Regions from separate parts of the Mesorhizobium sp. M7A.F.Ca.CA.003.01.2.1 genome, predicted to be linked through region 1. Evidence: predicted binding sites of a transcription regulator. Region 1 holds the regulator's gene; the other holds the start of a gene.

Region 1 (11,597 bases):
AACATCACCGCGATCGTGCTTCGGCGTCGGTTCGAGCGGCGCTGGTAGAAAAAAGGCATTTTGGTATGAACATCATGACCGAACAGTCCCTTGAAAACGCAGTGGGCGACAAGATGAAGTCGAACGAAGTGATAAAAATGCGCGGCGACAAGGTCGGCGTGTTCTACGGCGAGAAGCAGGCGCTGTTCGACGTCGATCTCGACGTCCGCCTGAACCAGGTGACGGCGCTGATCGGCCCCTCCGGCTGCGGCAAGTCCACCTTCCTGCGCTGCCTCAACCGCATGAACGACACCATCGATTCAGCACGGGTAACCGGCAAGATCACGCTCGACGAAGAGGACATCTACGACAAGAACATCGATGTCGTCGAACTCAGGGCGCGCGTCGGCATGGTGTTCCAGAAACCCAATCCGTTCCCAAAGTCGATCTACGAGAACGTCGCCTATGGTCCGCGCATCCACGGATTGGCCAAGCGCAAGGCCGACATGGATCAGATCGTCGAGTCCAGCCTGAAGAAGGCGGCGATCTGGAACGAGGTCAAGGACCGTTTGCAGGAACCTGGCACGGGTCTTTCCGGTGGCCAGCAGCAGCGCCTGTGCATTGCACGCGCCATCGCCGTGTCGCCCGAGGTGATCCTGATGGACGAACCGTGTTCGGCGCTCGACCCGATCGCCACCGCTCGCGTCGAGGAACTGATCGACGAACTGCGTCAGAACTATACGATCGTCATCGTCACCCATTCGATGCAGCAGGCAGCGCGCGTGTCGCAGCGCACCGCGATGTTCCATCTTGGCTATCTGGTCGAGGAGGGCGCCACCGACAAGATGTTCACCACCCCCGACGACAAACGCACCCAGGACTACATCACCGGCCGGTTCGGCTGATCTCTGGCATATGAGGGACGAAGATCATGGGTGAACATACCGTTGCATCTTTCGATGAGGATCTGGAGCAGATCAGCCAGCTGATCCGCGACATGGGCGATCTCGCCCGCTCGATGGTCGGTGGCTCGACCAGGGCTTTGCTCAATTCGGACAATGCGCTGGCGCAGCGGGTGGTTTCCGACGACGCCATCATGGATGCACGCCAGCGCGAGCTGGACGATCGTGCCATCACGCTGATCGCCAAGCGCCAGCCAATGGCCAACGATCTGCGTGCGGTGGTCGGTTCGATCCGCATGGCCGGCGACCTCGAGCGCATCGGCGACCTTGCCAAGAACATCGCCAAGCGCGTCGGCACTGTCGGGCTGAGCGTCACGCCGCACGACCTTTCGCATTCGATCGACGCAATGGCGCAGCTGGTGCTGATCCAGGTGCAGGGGGTCGTCGACGAGTATGCCGCCGCTGACGCGGCAGCGCTTGCCACGCTCAGAAACAATGATGAACGCATCGACGTCAAATACACATCGGTGTTCCGCGAACTTCTGACCTACATGATGGAAGATCCGCGCAACATCACGGCGTGCACGCACCTGTTGTTTTGCGCCAAGAACCTCGAGCGGATCGGCGACCACGTGACCAACATCGCCGAAAATGCCTATTATGTTTTGACCGGCACGCAGTTGCCAGCCAACCGTCCGAAGCAGGACGAGACGGCAATGTCCGCGCCAGCGGCATGACAGGGGTGACCAGCCGATGATCGCGCCACGCATCATGGTGGTGGAGGATGAGGAGCCGCTAGGCGTGCTGCTCCGCTACAATCTCGAATCCGAAGGTTACCAGGTCGAGGTGGTGACGCGCGGCGACGAGGCCGAAATCCGGCTGCAGGAGAACGTTCCAGACCTTCTGGTGCTCGACTGGATGGTGCCTGCGGTTTCCGGTATCGAACTCTGCCGCCGGCTAAGGATGCGTCCCGAGACCGAGCGGCTGCCGATCATCATGCTGACCGCGCGAGGCGAGGAAAGCGACCGCGTGCGCGGCCTCTCGACCGGTGCCGACGACTATCTGGTCAAGCCTTTCTCGACGCCGGAGTTCATGGCCAGGGTCAAGGCGCTGCTGCGCCGGGCCAAGCCGGAAGTGCTGTCCAGCGTGCTCAAGGTCGGCGATATCGTGCTCGATCGCGAATCGCACCGTGTCTATCGCAAGAAGAGCGAAATCCGGCTCGGGCCGACGGAATTCCGCCTGCTTGAATTCATGATGCGCCATCCAGGCCGCGTGTTCTCGCGCAGCCAACTGCTCGACAATGTCTGGGGCGAGACGATCTACATCGACGAACGCACGGTCGATGTGCATGTCGGCCGGCTGCGCAAGGCGGTCAACAACGGCCGTATGCCCGATGTCATCCGCACCATCCGTGGGGCGGGTTACGCCATTCGCGAGGACTGAACTCCCTCGTTTGAACTCACGCCACGTTCTTGCCGCCGAGACCGGATCTCGCCTGCACGCCCGGCGCAAAAATCTCCTGATCGACGAAGATTAGCGCCCGCATGGCGCAGCCTTCGCGGATCAGCGGCAGTTCGTTCGGCTCGGTGTCGAAGGAAATCGACTTGGAATGCTGGCCGCCGGCGGTCTGGGCAATCGCTTGCCGCAATGCCGGCTCGATCAGGTCGAAGGCGGCGGCGCTGACGCCGACCATGGCGACCGGCGCCGGATCGATCAGCGCGAACAGGCTGCCGAGGCCGTAGCCGAGCGCTTCGCCGGCCTTGCGATAGGCTTCCCGTTCGGGTCCGTCCCTTTCGCGGGCGGCGGCAGCCAGGGCGCGCATGTCGGCATCGCTGACATCGGCGACGGGTTCTGCATCCTCGCCCATCTGCCGCGCGTTGCGCCAGATGGCATAATTGCCGGCATAGGCTTCGACGCAGCCGCGCCGTCCGCAGCGACACAGCGCCCCGTTCGGCCGATGAATCATGTGGCCGAATTCGCCGCCCGAGGAATGGGTGCCGGTGAACAATTCGCCCTTCAGCACCAGCCCCATGCCGATGCCGTGCGACAAAAGGATAGCGATGAAATCGTCGCGGTAACGATCGGGGTCGCGCCAGCGCAGCGCCACCGCCATCATGTTGCAATCGTTCTCCATAATGGCTGGGATGCCGAACTCGTCTTCGAATATGTCGGCGAAGGCGATGTCGGTGTGCGGCGTGATCGGCGACCACAGCATGGCGCGGGCACGGGTGTCGGTGATGCCCTGGACGGCCAGCGCGATACGGGCGATGCTGCGCACGTCCAGGTCGGGATCTTCCAGGCGGCGCCGCACGATTGCCGTGCACTCACCGATCAGCGAGTCGCGCGACATCGTCAGCGTGTCGAGCCGGCGCTGTTCCTCGGATATTACCTGGCCGGCATAGTCGATGACGGCGACCGAGAGGAAGTTCAGCGACAGCACCACGGTCATTACCGCGGCCGCTTCCGGATTGAGGCTGAGGCCGACCTGCGGACGGCCGCGTTTGAGCGAGCCGGCCTCGCTCGGCTTGCTTTCGGTCAGGATACCTTCGACGATCAGGTCGGATGAGATCGCCGAGATCGTCGAATGGCTGAGGCTTGTGGTTGCGGCGATCTCGGTGCGCGACGGCTGTCCGGCGCGGCGCACCGCCGCGATCACCATCGCGCGGTTGCGGCGGCGCAAATCGTCGTGGCGGATTCCGACCGACATGCTCTTTCATATCCTCCCGGTCGCCGCGGTTCTTCCTGCCCTGGAACGCTGTCGGTGACGCGGTCAAATACTGGCAGAAGCCGCGCGCCGTGTCATTTATTTATTCCGAGGCCCGAAAAAAATTCGAAACGACATCAAAATCCATCAGAATCGATGTTGACAGCGTTCGGGCGTTGGCCCAGTATTTTTTCGAGGCTCGAAAAAATAGGGCCTTTGTGCCGGCCTTCGGGCCAGTTTGGTCGCGCCATACGCGGCGCAGGGAGGATAATATGAAAAGATTCACAGCCGCCATCCTGGCGGGTGCCGCCATGTCGCTGACGCTCGCGTCTGTCGCGCAGGCGAAGGACAAAGTCGTCGGCGTTTCGTGGTCCAACTTCCAGGAGGAACGCTGGAAGACCGACGAGGCCGCCATGAAGACGGCGATCGAGGCCGCCGGCGACAAGTACATCTCCGCCGATGCGCAGTCCAATCCCGGCAAGCAGCTTACGGACGTCGAAAGCCTGATCTCGCAGGGCGCCAATTCCCTGATCATCCTGGCGCAGGATGCTTCGGCCATCGGCCCGGCCGTGCAGAAAGCCCTGGACGAAGGCATTCCGGTCGTCGGCTATGACCGGTTGATCGAGAACAAGGATGTTTTCTATCTGACCTTCGACAACAAGGAAGTCGGCCGCATGCAGGCCCGCGAAGTGTTCAAGGTCAAGCCGGAAGGCAACTACGTCTTCATCAAGGGCTCCGGTGCCGATCCCAATGCCGACTTCCTGTTCTCGGGCTCGATGGAAGTGCTCAAGGAAGCCATTGACAGCGGCAAGATCAAGAATGTCGGCGAAGCCTACACGGATGGCTGGCTGCCCGCCAACGCCCAGAAGAACATGGAACAGTTCCTGACCGCCAACGACAACAAGGTCGACGCGGTGGTCGCGGCCAATGACGGCACTGCCGGTGGCGTCGTCGCGGCGCTGACGGCTCAAGGCTTGGCCGGCACCGTGCCGGTCTCGGGGCAGGACGGCGACCACGCCGCGCTGAACCGCATCGCCCTGGGCACGCAAACCGTGTCGGTGTGGAAGGACGCGCGCGAGCTCGGCAAGAATGCCGCCGAGATCGCCTCGCAACTGGCCGACGGCAAGAAGACGAGCGACATCGCCGGCGCCAAGGACTTCACGACGCCGGGCGGCAACACCGTCAAGTCGCTGTTCCTGACTCCGGTTGCCATCACCAAGGACAATCTCAACGTCGTCATCGACGCTGGCTGGATCAAGAAGGACGAAGTCTGCGCGGGTGTCGCTGCCGGCACCGTCGCGGCCTGTAACTGATCCGGACCACTTCGAAATATCTGAACGCCGCGGCCCAAAAGCCGCGGCGTTTTCTCAAAGAATTGTGTTTCCGCATCATGCGGATAGCTTCTAGGCTGGGCTCCGGCATGCGCGTCAGACGGCCAGCCGGTGGGAGGAAATCATGACCGACACGACGTCCAACCCGCAGGCCGATACGGCGCGCGCGTCGGAACTCGGCGCCGTCGCCCGGTTCCTGAAGGCGACCGAGATCGACACCCGGATGCTCGGCATGATCGGCGCGCTGCTGGTCATCTGGATTGGGCTGCATGTCATTTCCAGCCTGCGCCTCGGCGTCAACCCGCTCGATTTCGACAGCCGCACCTTTCTCACGCCGCGCAATCTGTGGAACCTGTCGGTGCAGACATCCGCGGTCGCCATCATGGCCTGCGGCATGGTGCTGGTCATCGTCATGCGCAACATCGACCTGTCGGTCGGTTCCGCCGAGGGCCTGATCGGCATGGTGATGGGATTTGCCCAGGTGCATTTCCTGGTGCGTTTTGTCGGGCTCGAACTCGGCAATCCGTGGATCTGGGCCCTGGCGCTGGTCATCGGCCTGGCGCTCGGCCTGTTGATCGGCGCCTTTCAAGGCTTCGTCATCGCCTATCTCGAAGTGCCCGCCTTTATCGTGACGCTGGGCGGCCTGCTGGTCTGGCGCGGTGCTGCCTGGTGGGTCACATCAGGCCAGACCGTGGCGCCGCTTAACGCCACCTTTCAGCTGATGGGCGGCGGGCCGGCGGGATCGATCGGCGCAACCTGGAGCTGGGTTGTCGGGATCGTCGCCTGCCTCGCCGTGGTGTTTGGGCTGTTCAACGGGCGGGTGCAGCGCAAGCGTTTCCGTTTTCCGCTACGTCCGATCTGGGCCGAGGCGCTGCTCGGTGTCGTCACCTGCGGCGCCATCATGGGTGCGGTCTGGCTCGCCAACTCCTACCCCTGGCCGATCGGCATCGTGAACAGATATGCGGCCGCCAACAACATCACCGTTCCCGAAGGCGGCCTGTTCATCGCCCACGGTATCGCCATACCGGTGCTGATGGCGGTCGCCGTCGGGCTGGTCATGACCTTCATCACCAACCGCACCCGTTTCGGCCGCTATGTCTTCGCCATCGGCGGCAATCCCGAGGCGGCCAATCTCGCCGGCATCAACACGCGCTGGATCACCATGAAGGTGTTCATGATCATGGGCGTGCTGGCCACGATTGCCGCGGCGATCTCCTCGGCCCGGCAGAATTCGGCCACCAACGTGCTTGGAACGCTCGACGAGCTGCTCGTCATTGCAGCCGCCGTGATCGGTGGCACGTCGCTAGCCGGCGGGTCGGGAACGATCATCGGCGCCATGCTCGGCGCCCTGCTGATGCAATCGCTGCAGTCCGGCATGGTGCTGCTTGGTGTCGACTCGCCGCTGCAGAGCATCGTCGTCGGCGCCGTACTGGTGATCGCCGTGTGGCTCGACACCGTCTATCGCAAGCGCGTCTAGGAGGGCATGCCATGACTGACAAGACTGCTCCTGCAGCCACCGCGCTGATCGACATGAGGAACATCTCGATCGCGTTTGGCGGCATCCGCGCCGTCGACGACGCCTCGATCGATCTTTTCCCCGGCGAGGTCGTGGCGCTGCTCGGCCATAATGGCGCCGGCAAGTCGACATTGATCAAGATCCTGTCCGGCGCCTACAAGCGCGATTCGGGCCAGATCTTCGTCAACGGCGAGGAGGCATCGATCTCCAACCCGCGCGACGCCAAGAAATACGGCATCGAGACGATCTACCAGACGCTGGCGTTGGCCGACAATGTCGACGCCGCCGCCAATCTGTTCCTCGGCCGCGAGTTGATGACCGCCTGGGGCACGCTCGACGACGTTGCCATGGAGGCCGAGGCGCGCAAGGTGATGGGTCGGCTCAATCCCCGGTTCCAGCGTTTCAAGGAGCCGGTGATCAAGCTGTCGGGCGGCCAGCGGCAATCGGTGGCGATCGCGCGTGCGATCCTGTTCAACGCCCGCATCCTGATCATGGACGAGCCGACGGCCGCACTTGGTCCGCAGGAAACGACGCAGGTCGGCGAACTGGTCAAGCAGCTGAAGTCCGACGGCATCGGCATCTTCCTGATCAGCCACGACATCCACGATGTGTTCGAGCTTGCCGACCGGGTCTGCGTCATGAAGAACGGCCAGGTGGTCGGCACCGCCCGCACCACTGATGTCACCCAGGACGAGGTGCTGGGCATGATCATTCTGGGCAAATGCCCGCCAGGCGCCATTCCCGGACCGGGCGCGCTGAAGATCGCGGCCTGAGATCAAGCCAGATCGCGGTTGCCGGACACGTGATATGCCAGCCGTAGGGATGGCTTGGCCTTGGCATTGTGTTGGCAGGGCGACTTGCGCATAAAGGTCCGACATTGCTCAGGGACCGCACGATCCGTTGAAGAAGCTTTTCCCGATCATCGCCTTTATCGCCGTCGCGCTGATCAGCATGGTGATGGCAGGTTTTGCCTACTTCGCCACGCAGGAAGCCGCGCGCATCAAGTTCGAGGCGACTGCCGACGATGCGCTCAACCGGATCGAGAGCCGCATCGACCTGCATCTGTCGCTGCTGCGCTCGACGCAGGCCCTGTTCGACGCCCGCAATGGCGATATTTCTCGCAATGAGTTCAAGGCCTTCTTCACCGCGCTCGATGTCGACAAGAATTTCGCCGGCTTGCGCGGTATCGGCTTCCTCAGGCTGGCAAAGACGGGCGACGAGGCGACGGTCGAACGCGACATGCTGCACGATTATGGCGTCAGTCATCCAATCTACCCGGACACCACGCAACCCTGGCGCACCCCTATCGTGCTGTTCGAACCGCTGGATCCATCCAATCAAGCCGGCATCGGCTACGACATGTTCAGCGAACCGGTGCGGCGTGCGGCGATCGAAAAGGCGATGTCCGACGACCAGCAGCATGCCAGCGGGCTGGTGCAGCTGGGCCAGGACACGGGCGCCGCGCAGACGTTCACCGGCTTCTTCGTTTTCGTGCGGCTCAATGTCGAAACCGCTCCCGACGTCATCAATGCTTCGAGATCCTCGACATCAGGTTTTCTCTATGCGGCCTTCCGGGCTCGCGATCTGTTCCAGACCGCGCTCAGCCGGTCGCCGCTTTTGCCGGTCAACACCGAAATCTATGATGGCGATGGTGCCGTGAACGGCGACAATCTGTTGTTCCGGTCGGAGACGCCGCCGGCTTCCACTTTCGGGAACAGGCTGCTGGTCACGCGAAAGATCATCGTCGCCGGACAGCCATGGACTGTCCTGTTCCGGCCGACAAGCGCCTTCTCGCAGCCGTCGTCGCGCGCCATTCCGGTGATGCTGGGGCTGTTCGGCCTGCTGTTGGCGGGCGCAATCGCGCTTGTGGCGCGCTATCAGGAGCGGGCCTATGAGGCAGCGTCGCGATTGCACGAAACGACGGAAAAGAGCCTGATCGAAAAAGACCTGATGCTGCAGGAGATGAAGCATCGCATCAAGAATTCGATCACCAGGGTGCTGGCGATCGCGCGTCAGACGGCATCGCGGGCGACCGACGTCAACGAGTTTTCAGCGTCCTTCTCGGCTAGGCTGCAGGCGATGGCGGCCTCCCAGGACATGCTGACGCGCTCACGCTGGCAGAAGGCCGATCTTGGCGATCTCCTGCGCATCGAGCTGGGTCAGGTGTTCGGCAAGGAGCTGCCCGATGAGCTGTTGTCGGGACCACAGGTGCTGCTCGACGAAACCACGACGCAAGCGCTCGGCCTGACCTTCCACGAACTGGCGACGAATGCGCTGAAATACGGCGAGGCCGGCAATTCCGTTGGGGCGCTGAAGGTGGACTGGTCGCTCGAAGGCCGAGGGCGCGACAGGGTGCTGGCTCTCAACTGGCGCGAAAACGGGCAGAAGAAACTTGAAGCGCCCGCCGAGACCGGATTCGGCACCAAGCTGATCGACCTCAACGTGACGCGCGAATTGCGCGGTACGATCAAACGGGATTACCAAGCCAATGGGCTGAACGTGGAAATCAAAATTCCACTCGCCAATTGAGCGCGACCGTTGCCGACAAGGGGGAAGCATCCAGACATCAAAAACCCGGAAGCCGGCGGACCGGCCTCCGGATCGACGTTTCGATTATCGCCGAATTAGTTGCAGCGAGCCGTGTAGATCCGGCCGCGATGATCGCGATATTGGCAATAGCCGTTGCGCAGGTTGCGCACCAGCAGGCCGGAACCGGCACCCACGGCCGCGCCGATCAGCGCGCCCTTACCGCCGCCGACCAAGCCGCCGACACCGGCGCCGATCAAGCCGCCGCCAACCACGTCCTTCTCAGTCGAGGTGCAGCCGCTGACCGCGACCACCGCAACCAGGGCAATAATCATCTTCCGCATAGAGTCACTCCTCACTTTGTGTCCTCACTTTAGTAAGCTCCAGCCGCCATTTAGCATGAAATGACGGCCTTTGCTGCTGCAATCTATTGTTGGTGAAGATAGTCTTTTTCTGGGCGTATCGTGTTCGATGCCATTACCAGGCTGGAAATTGCCAAAGACGCGTCAAGCGTACCATCGGCGCGCACATTCCAGACGATCTGATCATAGTCGTCCTCAAGCGCCGGATCGACCGCAAGGCATTTGGCGACGATGTGGTCAGCCTGCCCTTGCACGTCGCCCAAGACGAATGGGCGTTCGGCCACGCATTGCTCGGCCGTCGCGAAAACGCTTACGGGCACCTGGAGTTCACGGCAGTCGGCCATCGTGTTCGAGCAACCGATGACCAGCAACAATGCAGCGATATGTTCCATGGCGAGAAGTCCTCTCGCCATAGTAACGGTCTACATTCGCCAAAGTTCCTGGCTGGCTTGATCGGCCGGGGAAATAAGATGGCGCTACAGCCGATTCGGCCACCGGCCGAAACGAGGTGGCCTAGTAGACCAGTTGGTGCAGGGCGACCGCCATGATCACCGCCACCAAGGCCAGCGCAACTAGGCGCAAAGCTCCGTTGGGAACAGGAGCCAGCGGTGGCGTGGAAGCCTCTGAGTCCTCAAACTCGCCCATGGAAATCCGGGCGGCCTGCTCCAGTCTGTTCATGTCGGCAACCGTCAAGGCATTCCTCCCACCATGCTGTAAATCCTGCTGCGGAAATGTTCGGTGATGCAACAAGTTCCAGCGGTATCTGGGAAAAACAGCATCTGCTTTTATGGTGAACGGCGGGTTAAGGAAGGTCGCTCAATCCGTCTCGAAATTGCCGTGCGGAACGACAAGGCGGTATTCAAGGCGGCCAGCCGCGATTTCGAGCGTCGCCGTTCCGTTCAGTGACGCCGGCACGACCCGTTCGAGTGCGACGCTGCCGAAGCGCTTCTCGCTACGCCTGACATCACTGGCGCCGATTGCCTCCGCCCATGTCAGGGACAGGGAGGTTCCCGTGTCGTCGGCGGTCAGGTTGGCTGTAACATTGACGTACCCGCCGGGCCGCGACAGGGCGCCGTAGCTCACCGAATTGACGGCGAGTTCATGCATCGCAAGGCCGATATGCAAGGCAGCGTTGGGATTGAGATAGGGGTTTGCCCCCTGAAACCTCAGGCTCCGAACCGGATCGCCGCCATAGCGGCCAACCTGGCCCGATACGAGTTCGCGAAGTGCTGCACCCCGCCAGTTGGAAGAGGTCACGAGATCCTGGGACGAGGCCAGCGATTGCAGCCGGCCGCGAAAGCGTGTCAGGAAATCGCCGATGCTGTCGGAGTAGCGGCCGGTCTGGGTGGCTATGCTCTGGATGATCGCCAGCAGGTTTTTCGAGCGATGGCTCACCTCTCGCAACAGCGTCGTCAGGGTCTGCTCGCGGCGCTTCTGCTCCGTCGTCTCGACCATCGTGGTGACGACGCCTTGCACGGTGCCACCATCGCCGTGATCGGCATCGATCCACACCTCGAACCAGCGGCTGCCATCCTCGACGGGAACGCTGATCTCGAGACGTTGGGGGTTGCCGGATGCAATGACGTCGCGCTTGGCCGCGCCGATGCGGTCGGCCTGCGCCTCCGGCAGGATGCCGATGCTGTCGGCGGTGTCCGAAACCCAGGGCGCACGCATGTTGCGCGCCCATACGGTTTTCATCTCGCGATCCTGGTAGAGAACGGAAATGCCGGCATTGTGCAACGCGTGAAGAAGAGCACGGCCGAGCTGCATGCCGCTGTCGGCGGGATGGAGGGCGATGACTTCATCGCTTTGCACGGCGTCTTTCCTGTTTCCGGTCCTGGAACCCATCGGCCAATCTGTCCACCCAATTCAGGCTGAACGGCTCATCGTTGAATGGGTTCCAAACAGGTTTCCGGAAAACCCGCCGCCAAAAACGGTCCGCCGGACGGCGTCCTTTGAGGGACACCGCCCGGCGGTGGCTGGAAACCGTTTGAGGGGTGCGGCTTCCAGTGTTCGGCCGTCCGTCCTTACGAAGCCCGTTTGAACAGGCCCGCAAGAAGCGAAATGACCAGGAAGGCGAGGAAGATGAAAAACAATATCTGCGCTATGCCGGCGGAGGTACCGGCGATGCCGCCGAAACCAAGCGCGCCGGCGATGATGGCAACGACGAGAAATACGAGCGCCCAGTAAAGCATGATCCATCTCCTTCGAATGGTGCGATGAAAACGTGGGTGGTTGCGGTTTGTTCCCACCCTTTGCCGAAAAAGACCGTGCTTG
Region 2 (9,293 bases), on a different contig from region 1:
TTAGGTCTTTGTTTTTGTGCATGTCGTTCTCCCAAAACCGAGGTCACCTTTGGGCGACATGCATTAAGCGGGGAAGCAGAATGACCGGATACATCCTTGCCATCGACCAGGGCACGACTTCGACCCGGGCGATCCTGTTCGACGGCGATATGAAGGTCGCCGGCAGCGGGCAGAGGGAATTCATCCAGCACTATCCGGCCTCCGGCTGGGTCGAGCACGATCCCGAAGACATCTGGGCGAGCGTGGTGACGACCGTGAAGGCGGCGCTGAAGAAGGCCGGCCGGGCTGCATCCGAAGTGGCCGCGCTCGGCATCACCAATCAGCGCGAGACCATCGTCATCTGGGACAAGGCGACCGGCAAGCCGATCCACAATGCCATTGTCTGGCAGGACCGGCGCACCACGCCGCTGTGCCAGAAACTGAAGAAGCAGGGACTGGAGAAAAAGTTCACCAAAAAAACCGGCCTGCTGCTTGATCCGTATTTTTCCGGTACCAAGATCGCCTGGATGCTGGACAAGGTAAAAGGGGCGCGGCGTCGTGCCGAGAAAGGCGAGTTGCTCGCCGGCACCATCGACAGCTTTCTGATCTGGCGGCTGACCGGCGGCAAGGTCCACGCCACGGATGCCACCAACGCGTCGCGCACGCTGGTCTACAATATCGAGAAAAATGCCTGGGACAACGAACTGCTGTCGATACTGAACATCCCGGCGAAAATGCTACCCGAGGTAAAGGACTGCGCCGATGACTATGGAATCACGGAGAAAAATCTCTTCGGCGCCGAGATAAGAATCCTCGGTGTTGCCGGCGACCAGCATGCGGCGACCATCGGCCAGGCCTGTTTCGAGCCGGGCATGATGAAATCCACCTACGGCACGGGCTGCTTTGCGCTGCTCAACACCGGCAGCGACCTTGTGCGTTCGAAGAACCGGCTCTTGACCACTATTGCCTACAGGCTGAACGGCAAGACCACTTATGCGCTGGAGGGCTCGATCTTCATTGCCGGCGCCGCGGTCCAATGGCTGCGCGACGGCATCAAGGTGATCGGCAAGGCCGAGCAAAGCGGCAAGCTGGCTGCCGAGGCTGATCCAACGCAAAACGTCTACCTGGTGCCGGCCTTCGTCGGGCTCGGCGCGCCGCATTGGGACGCCGAGGCACGCGGCGCCATTTTCGGGCTGACGCGCAATTCCGGGCCGGCGGAATTCGCCCGCGCCGCACTCGAATCCGTCGCCTACCAGACGCGCGACCTGCTCGACGCCATGCGAAAGGACTGGAAGGGAGCTTCGGCCAAGACCGTGCTGCGGGTCGACGGCGGCATGGTTGCGTCGGACTGGACCATGCAGAGGCTGGCCGACATCCTCGACGCGCCGGTCGACCGTCCGACCATCCTGGAGACGACGGCGCTGGGTGCCGCGTGGCTCGCCGGGTCGAAGGCAGGCGTGTGGCCGGATGCCAAGAAATTCGCGAAGAGCTGGGCGCTGGAGCGGAGGTTCCAGCCGGCCATGGATGGCTCTGCGCGCGCAGCCAAACTTGCTGGTTGGCGCGATGCTGTGCGCCGGACGCTGAGCACGCCATAGGCCTCAGTTGGCAGGGGTGACCGAAAAGAAAGGCCCGCGCCACTTCTGGCATGGGCCTTCAATGCAGCACTATCAATTACTCCCACTCACCCACATCAATAAGGCGAGCGGCACTCCCTGCGGGGGCCGTAATTCGGCTGGAACGTGTTGTCCGAAGCACGGTAGCTGCGGTATTGGTCGTAGCACCATCGCACATGCGCATTGCCTTCATAGACGCGGTTGTTTTCGTTGTTGATGATTGCCCCGGTAATCAGCGCGCCGGTAGCGAAGGCCGCAAGCGGGAACCAATAATCGCCGTGACGACGGTAGCCGGGGCGATATTCACGATAGCCCCGATGGCCGTTCCAATACATGCCGCGATTGCGGGAAAAATTGCGGTCACGCGAAAAACTGCGGTCACGCGAAAAATTGCGATTGTAGCGGTCCTTGCGCCACTCCCGGTACTGGACTGTCTGTACATCCGGCACCGCGACCTGGGACTGCGGCACATAGTTCGGTTGGGCATTAACCGACACCGCCTCCGCCGCAACGAATGTGGCGGAGAGAGCGGTCGCCAGCAGGCTCGTTGTGATTCTGTTCATTGGTCTTCTCCTCGATGGTTTGGCGGACGTCCCTGTGCCCGAAAAACGAGCGGCGCATACAATTGTTCCCCAGACTGGATGCCACCGTCAGGCATAAATGGCAGCGTTCCTTGGCCGTTCTCCCCCCGACAGCGCGTGGGACAAGTGCCGCGACAGGGCGAAGCCGCCCGTGTTTGCGAGACCTCTTTTTCCGGTTGACCGGTCGAGGCACTCTCCCTATGTTCCGCGCAATTTCGAGGGCCGCCTTTCGCCCGCGGGAGCGCGTAGCTCAGCCGGTAGAGCAACTGACTTTTAATCAGTAGGTCATGGGTTCGAATCCCATCGCGCTCACCATTGTTTTAGCATTAAATATCAGCCACTTAGGGCCTTTGAGTCTTTGAGAAAGCAGCGACTGTCCGAGTTTTCACGGCCTGCACGCCCTTCTCAAGGATCTCGCCACGGGCAACGCATGACAAGATCGTCCGACTTCGGATCGTTGATTCTACAAGTCTTTGATTTTGTTGAACGGCGGCGGCGGCTCCCACCGCGATCCGACAGTCACTGCTGCCATTGATCGACCTTACCGGCCGGGACGAAGCCGTCAGCGCTTCCAGAAATCGCGGTGCGGTGCGAGCATCTCGTCGGCGATTTCGGGGAAGGGGCCAAAGACCTCGATCTTTCTCTGGCCGGAGCCGAGGACGGTGCGCGAAGAGAGGCTCATCGTCGGATTCTCCGCGTGATCCCCGGTGAGCGCCAGGAGTTCGGTCTCCTCGACCCCGTAAACCAGCCGCCCGATATTGGCCCAATACATCGTGCCGGCGCACATCGCGCACGGCTCGAAGGTTGAGACCAGCGTGCATTGCCACAGGAACTCCGGCGCGTAGGCAGCCGCGGCGCGGCGGGCGAGCTCCGTCTCGGCATGGCGCACCGTGTCGAGATTGCCCTGCCGCATCAGCACGCGGTCATCCGGCCCGACCAGAACGCAACCAAAGGGATGATGCCCATGTGCCGCCGCCTCGCGCGCGACCGCGTCGGCGGATCGAAGGTGGGCGAGCATCTGATCGCGTGTCATGGCAAAACCCCGGGACGCCGACATCCACCCGATGAGCGGCTCTTTGATCCGAGATTGCTGCCAAGCGATGCGAGTGGCAAGAGCGAACCGTGGCTTGAGACCTTTGCGCCGGGATATCAGACCTTTGCGCTAGAATCGCCGACCGGTCTTGGCGTCGAACAGATGAGCACAGGCGCGGTCGATCTCGATGCGCATCTGCGCGCCTTGCTTCAGCGCAAGCCGCTCCCGGAACAGGCAGGAGATTTCCTCGCCGGCGCAGTCGACCCTGGCGAAGATTTCCGAACCCGTGGCTTCCAGAAGCACGATCGTGCCGGCAATACCCTGGGAAATCGTTGCTCGGATATGTTCGGGACGGATGCCGTAGATGAGTTCACCCACGGGAATTTTTGCCAGGTTGATGCCTTCCGGCAGCGGCAGGGTCAGCCCACTGGCGCTGCGGAAAACGCCTTCCTCGACGCGGCCGGCAATGAAGTTCATGGCCGGCGAGCCAATGAAGCCGGCAACGAACAGATTGGCCGGACGGTCATAGAGGTCGAGCGGCGCACCGATCTGCTCGACAAGGCCGTCATGCAGCACGACGATCTTGTCGGCCATGGTCATGGCCTCGATCTGATCATGCGTGACGTAAATGGTGGTGGTGCCCAGCCGCTGGTGCAACGCCTTGATCTCGCCGCGCATCTGGACGCGCAATTTGGCGTCGAGATTGCTGAGCGGCTCGTCGAACAGGAAGACTTGCGGGTCGCGCACGATGGCGCGGCCCATGGCGACGCGCTGGCGCTGGCCGCCGGAGAGCTGGCGCGGATAGCGGTCGAGCAGCTTGTCGAGGCCCAGGATGCTGGCGGCCCTGCCGACGCGGCTTGCGGTGTCGGCCGGATCGGCTTTCTTGATCTTGAGGGCAAAGCCCATATTGTCGGCCACCGTCATGTGCGGATAGAGCGCGTAGTTCTGGAACACCATGGCGATGTCACGCTCGGTCGGACCGGTTGAATTTACGATCTTGCCGTCGATCGCAACTGTTCCCGAGGAGATGGTTTCAAGCCCGGCGATCATTCTGAGCAGCGTGGACTTGCCGCAACCCGACGGGCCGACCAGCACGCAAAGCTCCTTGTCGGGAACCGCGATTGAAACGCCCTTCACGGCCTCGAAACCGCTGGGGTAGACCTTCTTCACATCCTTCAGATCGACGGTCGCCATCAGCTTCTCACTTTTCGGAATCGACCAGGCCGCGAACGAACCAGCGTTGCATCAGCACCACGACCAGGATCGGCGGCACGATGGCCAGCATCGCTGTAACCATGACCAGGTGCCATTGCGTATCGGCATCGGCGAAGGAGACCATCTTTCTGAGCGCGATGACGATCGTGTTCATGTTGCTGCTGTTGGTGACGAGCAACGGCCACAGATACTGTGTCCAGCCATAAATGAAGAGGATGACGAACAGCGCCGCGATATTTGTCCGCGACAGCGGCAACAGGATATCGAAGAAGAAGCGCCACGGCCCCGCACCGTCGACCCGCGCCGCCTCAACCAATTCGCCAGGAATCGTCATGAAGAACTGGCGGAACAGCAGCGTGGCGGTGGCCGAGGCGATCAGCGGGATGATCAGGCCCGCATAAGTGTCGATCATGCCGAGATCGACCATCACCTTGTAGGTTGGCAGGATGCGCACCTCGACGGGGAGCATCAGGGTGATGAAGATCAGCCAGAAGAAGGTCATGCGCAGCGGAAAGCGGAAGAACACGATCGCATAGGCAGACAGGATCGAGATGAATATCTTTCCCACCGCGATGCCGAGCGCCATGATCGTCGTGTTGAGCAGCAGCCTGCCGACGCTGACGCCGCCGATGCGGCCGACACCGCCGAACAATGCCTCGCTGTAATTGTTCCAGAACTGATCGCCGGGCAGGAGCGGCAATGGCGGCCTGAGGATCGTTTGCAGCGTCTGCGTCGAGGCAACGAACGTGTAGTAGATCGGGAAGGCGACGATCAATATGCCGAGGATCAGCATGGCGTGGGCGATGACGGTGCGGAGCGGTGACTGGCCGATCATCGCTCGCCCTCAGCCGTAATGGACTTTGCGTTCCACATAGCGGAACTGGATGGCGGTGAGCGAGATGACGATGATCATCAGGATGACCGACTGCGCCGCCGAGTCACCGAGGATCAGATTGACGAAGCCGTCATTGTAGACCTTGTAGACCAGCGTCTCAGTCGTCTTGCCCGGACCGCCCCCGGTGACGGCATGGACGATGCCGAACGTGTCGAACAGGGCATAGACGGTGTTGACGACCAGCAGGAAGAAGGTCGTCGGCGCAAGCAGCGGGAAGACGATGGTCCAGAATCGCTTGGTCTCGCCGGCGCCGTCCATGGCCGCCGCCTCGATCAAGGCTTTCGGCACCGCCTGCAGGCCGGCGACGAAGAACAGGAAATTGTAGCTGATCTGCTTCCAGGCAGCGGCGGACACCAGCAGGATCATGGCGTGGGTGCCATTGAGCAGTGGATCCCAGGCGATGCCGAAACTCCTCAGCATGTAGGCCAGCGACCCGATCGAAGGGTTGAAGAGGAATAGCCACAGCATACCGGCAATCGCCGGCGCCACCGCGTAGGGCCAGATCAAGAGCGTGCGGTAGAGACCTTTGCCGCGCACCACCTTCTCTGCCATGACCGCCAGCAGGAGCGCCACGCACATGGCGACGATAGCGGTCGCAAGGGAAAACACCACCGTGACCTTGATCGAGTTCAGGTAGGCCGGATCGGCAAGCACTTTCCTGAAATTGGCGAACCAGACGAACTTGGTCCTCAGCCCGAACGGATCCTGCCTGAGCATGGATTGGTAGAACGCCTGACCGGCCGGCCAGTAGAAAAAAACGAGCGTGATGGCCAGTTGCGGCGCCACAAGCAGGTAGGGAAGGACCTTGTTGGGGAACACGACGCGAGGGGTCACGGAGCCACTCCGAGGTGATGAGGCGGGGGGCACCATGCGGCACCCCTCTCCGCCAAGATGGCTTTGATGAGCGTTTCGGACTGGGCATCATCGACCATTGGCGAAATCGCAAGGCACGGCAAAACTCCCCTCACGAGGGGAGATGCCCGGCGGGACAGATGGGTGCGCCGTAGAGCAAGGACCTGCGCTCGCTCTAATTCCCCAGCGCTTCCTTGATCGCGGCATTGCCACGCGTAACCGCATTGTCGAGCGCCTGCTGCGCGGTCTGCTGGCCGGCGAGCATCTTCTCGAACTCCTCGTTCTGGATATCGCGCACCTGCGGCAGATTCGGCAGACGTACGCCCTTGGAATTGTCGGTCGGCGTCTTACCCGTCATCTGCAGGATCGGGGTCTCGCGGCCGACATTCTTGTCATAGAAACCGGACTTCTTGGTCGCTTCATAAGCCGCCAGCGTTACCGGCAGATAACCCGACTTCTGGTGCAGGTATTCTTGCACCTCGGTCTTCGACAGGTAGGCGAAGAAGGCCGCGACGCCCTTGTATTCCTCATCGGATTTGTCCGCGAAAACCCACAGGCTGGCGCCACCCGGCGTCGTGTTCTGCGGCGCACCCTTGGCGTCGCTGTCATACGGCAATTGGCCAATGCCGTAATTCATGCCGGACTTGACGATATCGCCAAGTCCGCCGGACGATTCGGTCATGATCCCGCATTCGCCCGCAAGGAAGATCTGCTTGGCTTCGGAGGTGCGGCCGCCATATTTGAAGGTGCCGTCCTTGGCGAGGTCCGCCAGCGCCTGGAAATGGTTGACGAAAATCGGCGCGTTGATCTTGAGCTCGACATCGCCGCCGGCCAGACCGTTCTGCTGGGTGGCCCATGACACGTCATTCCAGGCCGCGAAATTCTCCAGATGTATCCAGGTCAGCCAGGTCGAGGTGTAGCCGCAGGCGGCCGCGCCGCTCGCCTTGATCTTCTTGGCGTCTTCCCACACTTCATTCCAGGTCTTGGGTGGGCTATCGACGTCGAGACCAGCCTTCTTGAAGATATCCTTGTTGTAATAAAGGATCGGCGAGGAGGAGTTGTAGGGGAAGGAGAGCATGGTGCCGTCCGGCTTCGAATAATAGCCGACTATGCCTGGCAGATACTGGCTCTTGTCGAAGGTCATTCCAGCGCTGGTCAACACATCGGCTGCGGGCTTGATGGCACCTTCGGCCGCCATCATCACGCCGGTGCCGACGTCGAACACCTGGATGATGTCTGGCGCCTGGCCCGCGCGGTAGGCGGCAATGCCGGCATTCAGCGTCTCGGGATACGTGCCTTTGAACACCGGAACGAGCTCATAGTCGCTCTGGCTGGCATTGAAATCTTTGGAGATCTTGTCGACGACTTCGGCATTGGCGCCAGTCATGGCGTGCCACCAACTGATCTGCGTGACGGCAAAAGCGGAGGTTGAGGAAAGCGTCATAAAGGTAGCGGCAACACCGGCCGCGAAGCCGAAGGACTTCATGTTTCATCTCCCGTTTGTCATTGGCGAAAGGGGGCACTCCCGCGAAGGCAATATGTGTCGCTCATGACAATCAGACAACGGTTTTGTTGCAGATCGACGAACTTCACCCTTTACCTGACGCAACGCTCGTCTCCGCTTGGAGGCATGGGAAGCGATGCGGTTAGCCGGCTTAGCGCGACGACAAGCGCGCCAGGAACCACCGTCGGGACCGTCAAGCTGGCTTTCGGCGTGTCAGCCCTGATTGCAGCCGCAGCAACCCGAAGAGACACGCCAAGGTTGCAGCCGACTTTATCGATCCCTCAACGGCAACGCGCTACTCAATCCTGCTGCCCTGTTTATTTCCAAAGCTCAGGTGAAATAAATGCTGACGGTCTACAATTGTATCGTCAACGAACATGATCTGAGACTGGTCGCACTCGCCGCGTTGATCTGCGGAATTTCCTGCTTCTCTGCTGTCAACCTGCTTCAGCACATAAGCCGTTCCACAGATCGGAACCGGCTTGCCTGGCTGATGATCGCGGCCACTTCGACCGGCTTTGGCATCTGGGCAACGCACTTCATCGCCATGCTCGCATTCACACCGGGCATACCCAGTGCCTATGATCCGGCACTCTCCGTGCTTTCGCTCGCTGCTTCGGTCACTTTGACGGCAGCCGGCATGTGGATCGCCACCTTGCGGGATGAGTTCGACTATCATCTCGTCGGCGGCGCCGTGCTGGGCGGCGGTATCGCAGCCATGCACTACATCGGCATGGCGGCGTTCGAGGTTCAGGGCCGTATCGAGTGGAACCTGTTGCTTGTCGCCGTTTCCCTGCTGGCCGGCGTAACGCTCGCGGCGCTGGCGCTGCGTGTCGTGCAGCGCCGCCCCTCCTTGAAGGCGACATCCGGCGGCGCGGTGCTGCTGACGCTGGCGATCTGCACCCTGCATTTCATCGGGATGGGTGCCGTCTCGATCTTCCCCGATCCCTCGATCGTCATATCCGAATACACGATCGAGCCGACCTCGCAGGCTTTCGCGGCCGCCGCCGCCACACTGGTGATCCTGGTTCTGTCGGCATCGGCGCTGTGGATCGATTTGCGCTTCCGTCGCCAGAAGCTCGAGGTCGACCGCATGCACGGCCTGGCCAATGCCGCCGTGGAGGGGCTGATCGTCTGCGACGGCAACCGCATCATCAGTGCCAATGACAGCATTGCGGCACTGACGGGCAAAGCAACAGCGACCCTGAACGGAATGCAGCTTGGCGATCTCTTCGGATCCGATATCTCGGGCTTCGGCGAACAGCCGCAGGAGGCCGAATTGAGCGGTCGCGATGGCACGAGCATTCCTGTCGAGCTGATCGCCAGGAGCATCGACTACTGTGGCAAACCGCACAACGTGGTCGCGGTCCGCGACATTCGCGAGCGCAAGAAGGCGGAACAGGAGATCCTGCGGCTTGCCCATTTCGATCCATTGACCGGACTGGCCAATCGCCGCAGCTTTTCCGGCCGGCTGGAGACGGAAATCGCTGCGATGGTCCGGACCAGGAAAGGCGGCCAGCTTGCGCTTCTGCTGCTTGATCTCGACCGGTTCAAGGAGGTCAACGACCTGTATGGGCACGGCGCAGGCGACGCCATGCTGCAGAAGGTTGCGCAGTGCGCG

What was found. The regulator PhoB, encoded in region 1, activates phosphate uptake and scavenging genes when phosphate is short. The targets are predictions, from matches to a motif close to TGTCATNNANCTGTCAT.
Region 2: ugpB (sn-glycerol-3-phosphate ABC transporter substrate-binding protein UgpB) is a predicted target of PhoB. The motif match lies at 7,718-7,734, and genes of this name have one in related genera.

The regions. Positions count from the first base shown of each region.
Region 1 is NZ_RZRA01000036.1:279-11,875, forward strand. It holds partial or broken gene EN969_RS03280 (ABC transporter permease subunit) at 1-48, shown strand, start outside; gene pstB (phosphate ABC transporter ATP-binding protein PstB) at 66-884, shown strand; gene phoU (phosphate signaling complex protein PhoU) at 911-1,618, shown strand; gene phoB (phosphate regulon transcriptional regulator PhoB) at 1,635-2,324, shown strand; gene EN969_RS03300 (ROK family protein) at 2,341-3,588, opposite strand; gene xylF (D-xylose ABC transporter substrate-binding protein) at 3,858-4,898, shown strand; gene EN969_RS03310 (sugar ABC transporter permease) at 5,041-6,393, shown strand; gene EN969_RS03315 (ATP-binding cassette domain-containing protein) at 6,405-7,205, shown strand; gene EN969_RS03320 (CHASE domain-containing protein) at 7,333-8,961, shown strand; gene EN969_RS03325 (YMGG-like glycine zipper-containing protein) at 9,057-9,302, opposite strand; gene EN969_RS03330 (hypothetical protein) at 9,386-9,712, opposite strand; gene EN969_RS03335 (hypothetical protein) at 9,834-10,013, opposite strand; gene EN969_RS03340 (sensor histidine kinase) at 10,137-11,168, opposite strand; gene EN969_RS03345 (DUF1328 domain-containing protein) at 11,348-11,515, opposite strand.
Region 2 is NZ_RZRA01000063.1:756-10,048, reverse strand. It holds gene glpK (glycerol kinase GlpK) at 81-1,574, shown strand; gene EN969_RS04845 (BA14K family protein) at 1,670-2,155, opposite strand; tRNA gene EN969_RS04840 (tRNA-Lys) at 2,413-2,488, shown strand; gene EN969_RS04835 (nucleoside deaminase) at 2,736-3,206, opposite strand; gene ugpC (sn-glycerol-3-phosphate ABC transporter ATP-binding protein UgpC) at 3,336-4,400, opposite strand; gene ugpE (sn-glycerol-3-phosphate ABC transporter permease UgpE) at 4,408-5,256, opposite strand; gene ugpA (sn-glycerol-3-phosphate ABC transporter permease UgpA) at 5,266-6,186, opposite strand; gene ugpB (sn-glycerol-3-phosphate ABC transporter substrate-binding protein UgpB) at 6,344-7,654, opposite strand; partial or broken gene EN969_RS04810 (diguanylate cyclase) at 8,016-9,293, shown strand, end outside.